Linked DNA regions of Methyloferula stellata AR4. The protein of the gene in region 1 interacts with the protein of each later gene in a pairwise test. Links are inferred from orthologs where the notes say so. Each region holds a gene or a part of one and is shown in the gene's direction. Other genes may lie near its edges.

Region 1 (3,418 bases):
GGCTACGAGCTGGATGCCAATTAAAAAGCCCGGTCCAAAAGGCCGGGCTTTTTGGTTTTCTCTGCGGGCCGGAAACGACCGCTCCGCAGGCTTTGCGGGCTGGTTCTGCTACTTGACCGAGCCGATTTTGATCGGCGCCGTCAGGTCGGCATATTCGACCTTGAGACCGGCCTTGATGACCGCCGCTTCATCGGGATACCAGGTCGATTCATGGTCCAGCATGTCGTATTTGTTCAGAACCTGAACATATTTCGACTTATAATCCACTTCGCAGCGCAGACCCTTGCCGGGATTGTCGGTCGGCCGCATCTTGCTTTCCCAATCGATGAACCAGCCTACGGGTTGGTCGCTCATGGCTTTATCCCCTCGAACAATAGCTTCTTGTCGGCCCGGTTTTAAGCCAGCGGAGGCGTCGCGTCTAGCCTCGCGCCTGGGCCTGAAGGCCGCTTTGGGCGGGTTTGAAAGTCCAGTCTCGCGAAGACCTTAAGACGGCCGTGGATAGATGCGATAACAGCTTGGAAAAACTGGATCAAAGGGTGCAATCGGGTTGGTTTTGGCTTATATTGTGAAGAGAAATTGACGCGCGATTTTACCCCTCGCTTCGAACCCAAGAAAGCCCCCAAACCTATGGGCGAACCAGCCCCCATCAACCCTGCGTCCATGCCCCCGGATGCCGATGCCTATTATGGTGCGGATTCCATCAAGGTCCTGCGCGGGCTCGATGCGGTGCGCAAGCGCCCGGGCATGTATATCGGCGATACGGATGATGGCTCGGGCCTCCATCACATGGTCTACGAGGTCGTCGATAATGCGATCGACGAGGCTCTCGCCGGCCATGCGACACGCGTCACCGTGACGCTCAATTCCGACGGTTCTGTCACGGTCACCGACGATGGGCGCGGCATCCCGACCGATATCCATAGCGAGGAAGGGGTTTCGGCCGCCGAAGTCATCATGACCCAGCTTCATGCCGGCGGAAAATTCGACCAGAATTCCTACAAGGTGTCGGGGGGACTGCACGGCGTCGGCGTTTCCGTCGTCAATGCGCTCTCGACCTGGCTGAAGCTCAGGATCTGGCGCGACGGCAAGGAACATGCGGTCGCTTTCGCGCATGGCGATGTCGTGGCGCCTCTCGCCGTAACGGGGCCGGCGCCGGTCGAGAACGGCCGCGTCAAGCGCGGGACCGAGGTCACCTTTCTGGCGTCCCCCGAAACCTTCACCATGCTCGATTACGACTATGCGACGATCGAGCACCGGCTGCGCGAATTGGCCTTCCTGAATTCCGGCGTCCGCATCGAACTCACCGATGCGCGCGGCGCGGAGGTGAAGACCGAAGAGCTTTATTACGAAGGCGGCCTTGAGGCTTTCGTGCGTTATCTCGACCGTGCCAAGGCGCCGTTGATCCAAAAGCCGATCATGATCCGCGGCGAGCGCGACATGATCACCGTCGAGGTCGCGCTCTGGTGGAACGATTCCTACCACGAGCATGTGCTCGCATTTACGAATAACATCCCGCAACGCGACGGCGGCACGCATCTCGCCGGGTTTCGCGGCGCCTTGACGCGCCAAGTGACGGGCTACGCCGAGCGCTCCGGCATGACCAAGCGCGAAAAAGTGGATCTGACCGGCGACGATTGCCGTGAGGGTCTCACCTGCGTGCTGTCGGTCAAAGTGCCGGACCCGAAATTCTCGTCGCAGACGAAGGACAAGCTCGTCTCATCCGAAGTGCGGCCGGTTGTCGAGAGCCTCGTCAATGAAATGCTCGGACAATGGTTCGAGGAGCACCCGCAGGACGCCAAGACGGTCGTCGGCAAAGTCATCGAGGCGGGCCAAGCCCGCGAAGCAGCCCGCAAGGCGCGCGAACTGACGCGCCGCAAAGGCGCGCTCGATATAGCCAATCTGCCGGGCAAGCTTGCCGATTGCCAGGAACGCGATCCGGCCAAGGCCGAACTCTTTCTCGTCGAGGGCGATTCCGCCGGCGGCTCGGCCAAGCAGGGCCGCAATCGTGAATATCAGGCGGTTCTGCCGCTGCGCGGCAAGATCCTCAATGTGGAACGTGCGCGCTTCGATAAAATGCTCTCCTCTCAGGAGATCGGCACGCTGATCACGGCGCTCGGCACGGGCGTCGGGCGCGACGATTTCAACGTCTCGAAGCTGCGCTATCACAAGATCATCATCATGACGGATGCCGATGTCGACGGCTCGCATATCCGTACGCTTCTCTTGACCTTCTTCTTCCGGCAGATGCGGGAATTGATCGAGCGCGGCCATCTCTATATCGCGCAGCCGCCGCTCTATAAGGTCAAGCGGGGCTCTTCCGAACAATATTTGAAGGACGAAGCGGCCCGCGAAGATTATCTCATCAACAATGGGCTCGATTCCGCCGTGCTGCGGCTCGCGGCAGGCCAGAACTCAGGAAGAGGCGAGGAACGCGCCGGCGCGGATCTCCGCGCCATGATCGAAGAGGCGCGCCTGGTGCGTAAGATCCTTGCGAGCCTTCATTCGCGCTACGATCGCGGAATCGTCGAGCAGGCGGCCATCGCCGGAGCGCTGCGTCCGATTGGCGCGCAAGATGAGGCCGAGTCTGCCGCTTTGGCGCAAGTCATCGCCGCGCGCCTCGACCGTCGTGCCGAGGAGACCGAGCGCGGCTGGGAGGGCCATGTCGATAATGGCGGCTATGTCTTCACCCGTGAAGTGCGCGGCGTGCGGCAGGTAGCGACCCTCGACGCCGGTCTGTTGGCCTCCGCCGAGGCGCGGCGTCTGCACGAACATGCCTCTCCTTTGCGCGAGGTCTTCGCGGAGCCTGCGACTTTCGTGCGCAAAAACGACGAACGCCAAGTGGCTGGACCAGACGATCTTCTCGAAGCCGTCATGGCGGCCGGACAGAAGGGCATTTCGCAGATGCAGCGCTATAAAGGCCTCGGCGAAATGAACCCCGAACAGCTCTGGGAGACGACGCTCGATCGCGATGCGCGCTCGCTGCTGCAAGTGAAGATCAAGGAAGGTGACGAGGCCGACGATGTCTTCGTCAAGCTGATGGGCGATGTCGTCGAGCCGCGGCGTGAATTCATCCAGGAAAATGCGCTGAGCGTCGCCAATCTCGACGTCTAGGATTCATCTGCTTCATGAAAACGTTGCTTTTGCGCCACAAGCGGCGGGATTCCACCGGCTGCTGTCGAAAAGGCCGCAGCCGCGCACCATAATCTTCGCAAGGTTTATGGCGCTTGCCTCAGTGTGAACTCTTTCGAAAAGGAGGTTCGGAAGGCTGCGTTTGGGGCTTTCGGAGGTGATTTTCCCTGTATGGCGGCGTATCGTGCAAGTCCTGCCTCCCTTCGTCCCACGGCGGCCCGGCGGTCCCGCGCGCGAGGCTTGGCAGCCCCCTTCACAAGCCCTTGTTTTCGGGTGAGAAAGTCATTTC
Region 2 (3,674 bases), 1.0 Mb from region 1 along the record:
CGCTCTCGAATGACGAGGTCTATGCGGTCACAGCTTATCTGCTCTCGCTGAACAAGATCGTGCCTGACAATGCCGTGCTCGATGCGCGAACTTTGCCGGAGGTTCGCATGCCGAACCGCGACGGTTTCAAGCCTGCCGATTGGCAGCACGGGGAGGCCGTTCAGAAGTAAAAAAATGCGGCATCTTCAACAGCCTGTGCACATTCTGGGATGGTCGCGTAAGTGGTTGGAAATACGGGGTGTTTTTATAGCTGTTTGACGGCTCGTAACTGGCTATCGGCGGCCCGATAGATTATATGTTGGGTAATACCCCGCAGCTTTGGATTGACCCGCCTTGGCCGATAACGACGAGAATGGCGCCGGACCGCCCGGTTCCGACGTTCGCCCCGTTTCCATTTCCGACGAAATGCGCCGCAGCTATCTCGATTATGCGATGAGCGTGATCGTCAGCCGTGCGCTGCCCGACGTGCGCGACGGCTTGAAGCCCGTGCATCGCCGCATTCTGTTTTCGATGCATGAGAACAATCACACGCCCGACCGGCCGCATGTGAAATGTTCGCGCATCGTCGGCGACACGATGGGCAAATATCATCCGCACGGCGACCAGGCGATCTATGATGCGCTGGTGCGCATGGCGCAGCTCTTTTCGATGCGGCTGCCCTTGATCGACGGGCAGGGCAATTTCGGCTCGGTCGATGGCGATCCGCCGGCCGCCATGCGTTACACCGAGGCGCGTCTTGCCCGCCCGGCGATGGCGCTGCTCGAAGATATCGACAATGACACGGTCGATTTCCAGCCGAACTATGACGGCAAGGAACACGAACCCGTCGTTCTGCCAGCCCGTTTTCCCAATCTTCTCGTCAATGGCGCGGGCGGCATCGCCGTCGGCATGGCGACGAATATTCCGCCGCATAATCTGGGCGAAGTCATTGATGCGTGCCTCGCGCTGATCGATCGGCCCGAGATGACGATCGAAGAGCTGATGCAGATCGTGCCGGGGCCGGATTTTCCGACCGGCGGCAGCATTTTGGGTCGCGCCGGAATCCGTTCGGCCTATTTGACGGGCCGCGGATCCATTCTCACCCGCGCGAAGGTCGAGATCGAGGAAATGCGCAAGGAGCGCGAGGCGCTCATCGTCACCGAGATCCCCTATCAGGTGAACAAGGCGACGCTGATCGAAAAGATCGCCGAACTCGTACGCGAGAAGAAGGTCGAGGGCATTTCCGATCTGCGCGACGAATCCGATCGCGACGGCATGCGCATCGTCATCGAATTGAAGCGCGATGCCGTCGCCGATGTCGTGCTCAATCAGCTTTGGCGGTTCACCTCGCTGCAATCGAGTTTTCCCGCCAATATGATCGCGCTGAACGGCGGCCGCCCGGAGGTCTTGAACCTCAAGGATTTCCTGCGCGCTTTCGTCGACTTCCGCGAAGAGGTCGTGACGCGGCGTATCCGGCACCTTCTTGGAAAAGCGCGCGACGCGGCGCATCTGCAAGTCGGTCTTGCCATCGCCGTCGCCAATATAGATGAGGTGATCCGCCTCATTCGCACCTCCGCCGATGCGGCGGCGGCGCGCGAGGCCTTGATGGCGCGCGATTGGCCGGCGCATGACATGGCGCCGCTCGTCTTGCTCATCGCCGACCCGCGCCATGTCTTGACCGAAAACGGCACTTGCCGTCTGTCGGAGGCGCAGGCGCGCGCGATCCTCGAACTGCGGCTGCAGCGTCTGACCGCGCTCGGCCGCGAGGAGATTGCCGAGAGCTTGAACAAGCTCGCAGGCGAGATCGCCGATTATCTCGACATCCTGCGCTCGCGCACGCGGCTCTTCGGCATCATCAAAGATGAGCTGACCGAGATCAAAACCGCCCATGCGACGCCACGGCGAAGCATCATTCTCGACAGCGACGCCGGTGTTGAGGACGAAGATCTGATCCAGCGCGAGGATATGGTCGTCACCGTCTCGCATGCCGGCTATGTGAAACGCGTGCCGCTTTCGACCTATCGGGCGCAAAGGCGCGGCGGCAAGGGCCGCTCCGGTATGCAGACGAAGGACGAGGATTTCGTCGCGCGGCTTTTCGTGGCCTCAACCCATACGCCGGTGCTGTTCTTTTCCTCACATGGGCAAGTCTACAAAGAAAAGGTCTGGCGCCTGCCGCTGTCGGCGCCGACGGCGCGCGGCAAAGCGCTCGTCAATATTCTGCCGCTCGAACAGGGCGAGCGAATCACGACCATCATGCCTTTGCCGGAAGACGAGACGAAGTGGGAAACGCTCGACGTGATGTTCGCCACGACACGCGGCACGGTGAGACGCAACAAGCTCTCCGATTTCGCTCAGGTGAACCGCGCCGGCAAGATAGCTATGCGCATCGACGAGGGCGAGGAAATCGTCGACGTGCAGATCTGCACGGAAGACAAGGATGTTCTGCTGACAACGGCGAACGGTCAGTGCATTCGTTTCGCTGTGACTGACGTCCGTGTTTTCAAGGGTCGCGATTCGATGGGCGTGCGCGGCATCGCGCTTGCCGAAGGCGACAGGGTGATTTCGCTTGCGATCCTGCGCCATATCGATGTCGACGCGGGCGAGCGTCTCGCCTACCTGAAAAACAGGCGTGCCGTTGCCGGTGAACCGTCGGGGGATACGGCCCTCGAAGTCGTGCCCGACGATGTGGCGTCGGAAGGCGCTGAGGCCGAGCCCGTGCAGGCAGCAAGCCTTTCCGTCGAGCGGCTCGCGCAATTGTCGGAAGCCGAGCAGGTGATTCTGACGATTTCGGCCAATGGATATGGCAAGCGCACATCGTCTTTCGAATATCGTGTTACCGGGCGCGGCGGCAAAGGCATTGTCGCGATGGCCGTCAATACACGCAACGGCAAGCTTGTCGCCTCCATGCCGGTCGAGGAGGGCGACGAGATCATGCTGGTGACGAATGGCGGCCAATTGATCCGCTGTCCGGTCGAGGGCATCCGCGTCGCCGGGCGTGGCACGCAAGGCGTCATCGTCTTCGATACGGCAGAGGACGAAGAGGTCGTCTCGGTCGAGTGCATCACCGAGGAAGAGCGCGGCGGCGGCGACGAGCCTGAGAGAGGACCCGACGAGGCCGGGCCTGACGAGCCTGCACCGGACGCGGGTCCGGATGAGTCAGATCCCGGCACGGACGAACCGGGCTAGACGTCTATACAAACTGTGTTGCCCTCTCCTTCGAGACGCGAGCTGCGCTCGCTCCTCAGGATGAGGGCAACCTTCCCAAGCCCTCATGCTGAGGAGGCGCTGAAAGCGCCGTCTCGAAGCACGAGGGCGTCAGGCGTTCGATAATTCGCCTGAAGACATCTGGCAGAGTTTGGGATCGATGGCTGATAGTGATGCAACCGACGAACAACTGCCCGGCCTGCCGGCCGATGCCTTTCTGAAAGAAGACCCGTCGCCGGATCAGCTCTTCTATGCGGCGCCGCGTTTCGTCGCTCATATTGACGGCAATGCGGTCGAAGCCGTCACCGCGCTTTATCACGATGTCTTGCCGGCGGGCGGGGTGATCCTCGATCTCATGTCGTCTTGGATCAGCCATTTGCCGCCCGACGTCGCCTATGGCGAAGTCATCGGTCATGGCATGAACGCGATGGAATTGAAGGCCAATCCGCGGCTCAAGCGGTTCTTCGTTCAAAATCTCAACGAAAATCAGG

The links.
Region 2: the proteins of gyrB (region 1) and gyrA interact in binary tests that used the Escherichia coli proteins (3 or more experiments, as listed by UniProt). The link is inferred for Methyloferula stellata AR4 from one-to-one orthologs.

What each region holds. Positions count from the first base shown.
Region 1 is NZ_ARWA01000001.1:1,042,811-1,046,228, forward strand. The notes cover bases 268-3,369. They hold gyrB (DNA topoisomerase (ATP-hydrolyzing) subunit B), read left to right. Parts: upstream 268-627; coding sequence 628-3,111; downstream 3,112-3,369. Other genes in these bases: A3OQ_RS0105165 (hypothetical protein), read right to left, coding at 268-354. Outside these bases: more of A3OQ_RS0105165, read right to left, coding at 109-267. UniProt on the Escherichia coli protein: DNA gyrase negatively supercoils closed circular double-stranded DNA in an ATP-dependent manner to maintain chromosomes in an underwound state.
Region 2 is NZ_ARWA01000001.1:2,059,613-2,063,286, forward strand. Bases 8-3,365 are described here. They hold gyrA (DNA gyrase subunit A), read left to right. Parts: upstream 8-333; coding sequence 334-3,165; downstream 3,166-3,365. Other genes in these bases: A3OQ_RS0110185 (c-type cytochrome), read left to right, coding at 8-170; A3OQ_RS0110195 (class I SAM-dependent methyltransferase), read left to right, coding at 3,344-3,365. In the rest of the region: more of A3OQ_RS0110185, read left to right, coding at 1-7; more of A3OQ_RS0110195, read left to right, coding at 3,366-3,674. UniProt on the Escherichia coli protein: A type II topoisomerase that negatively supercoils closed circular double-stranded (ds) DNA in an ATP-dependent manner to maintain chromosomes in an underwound state.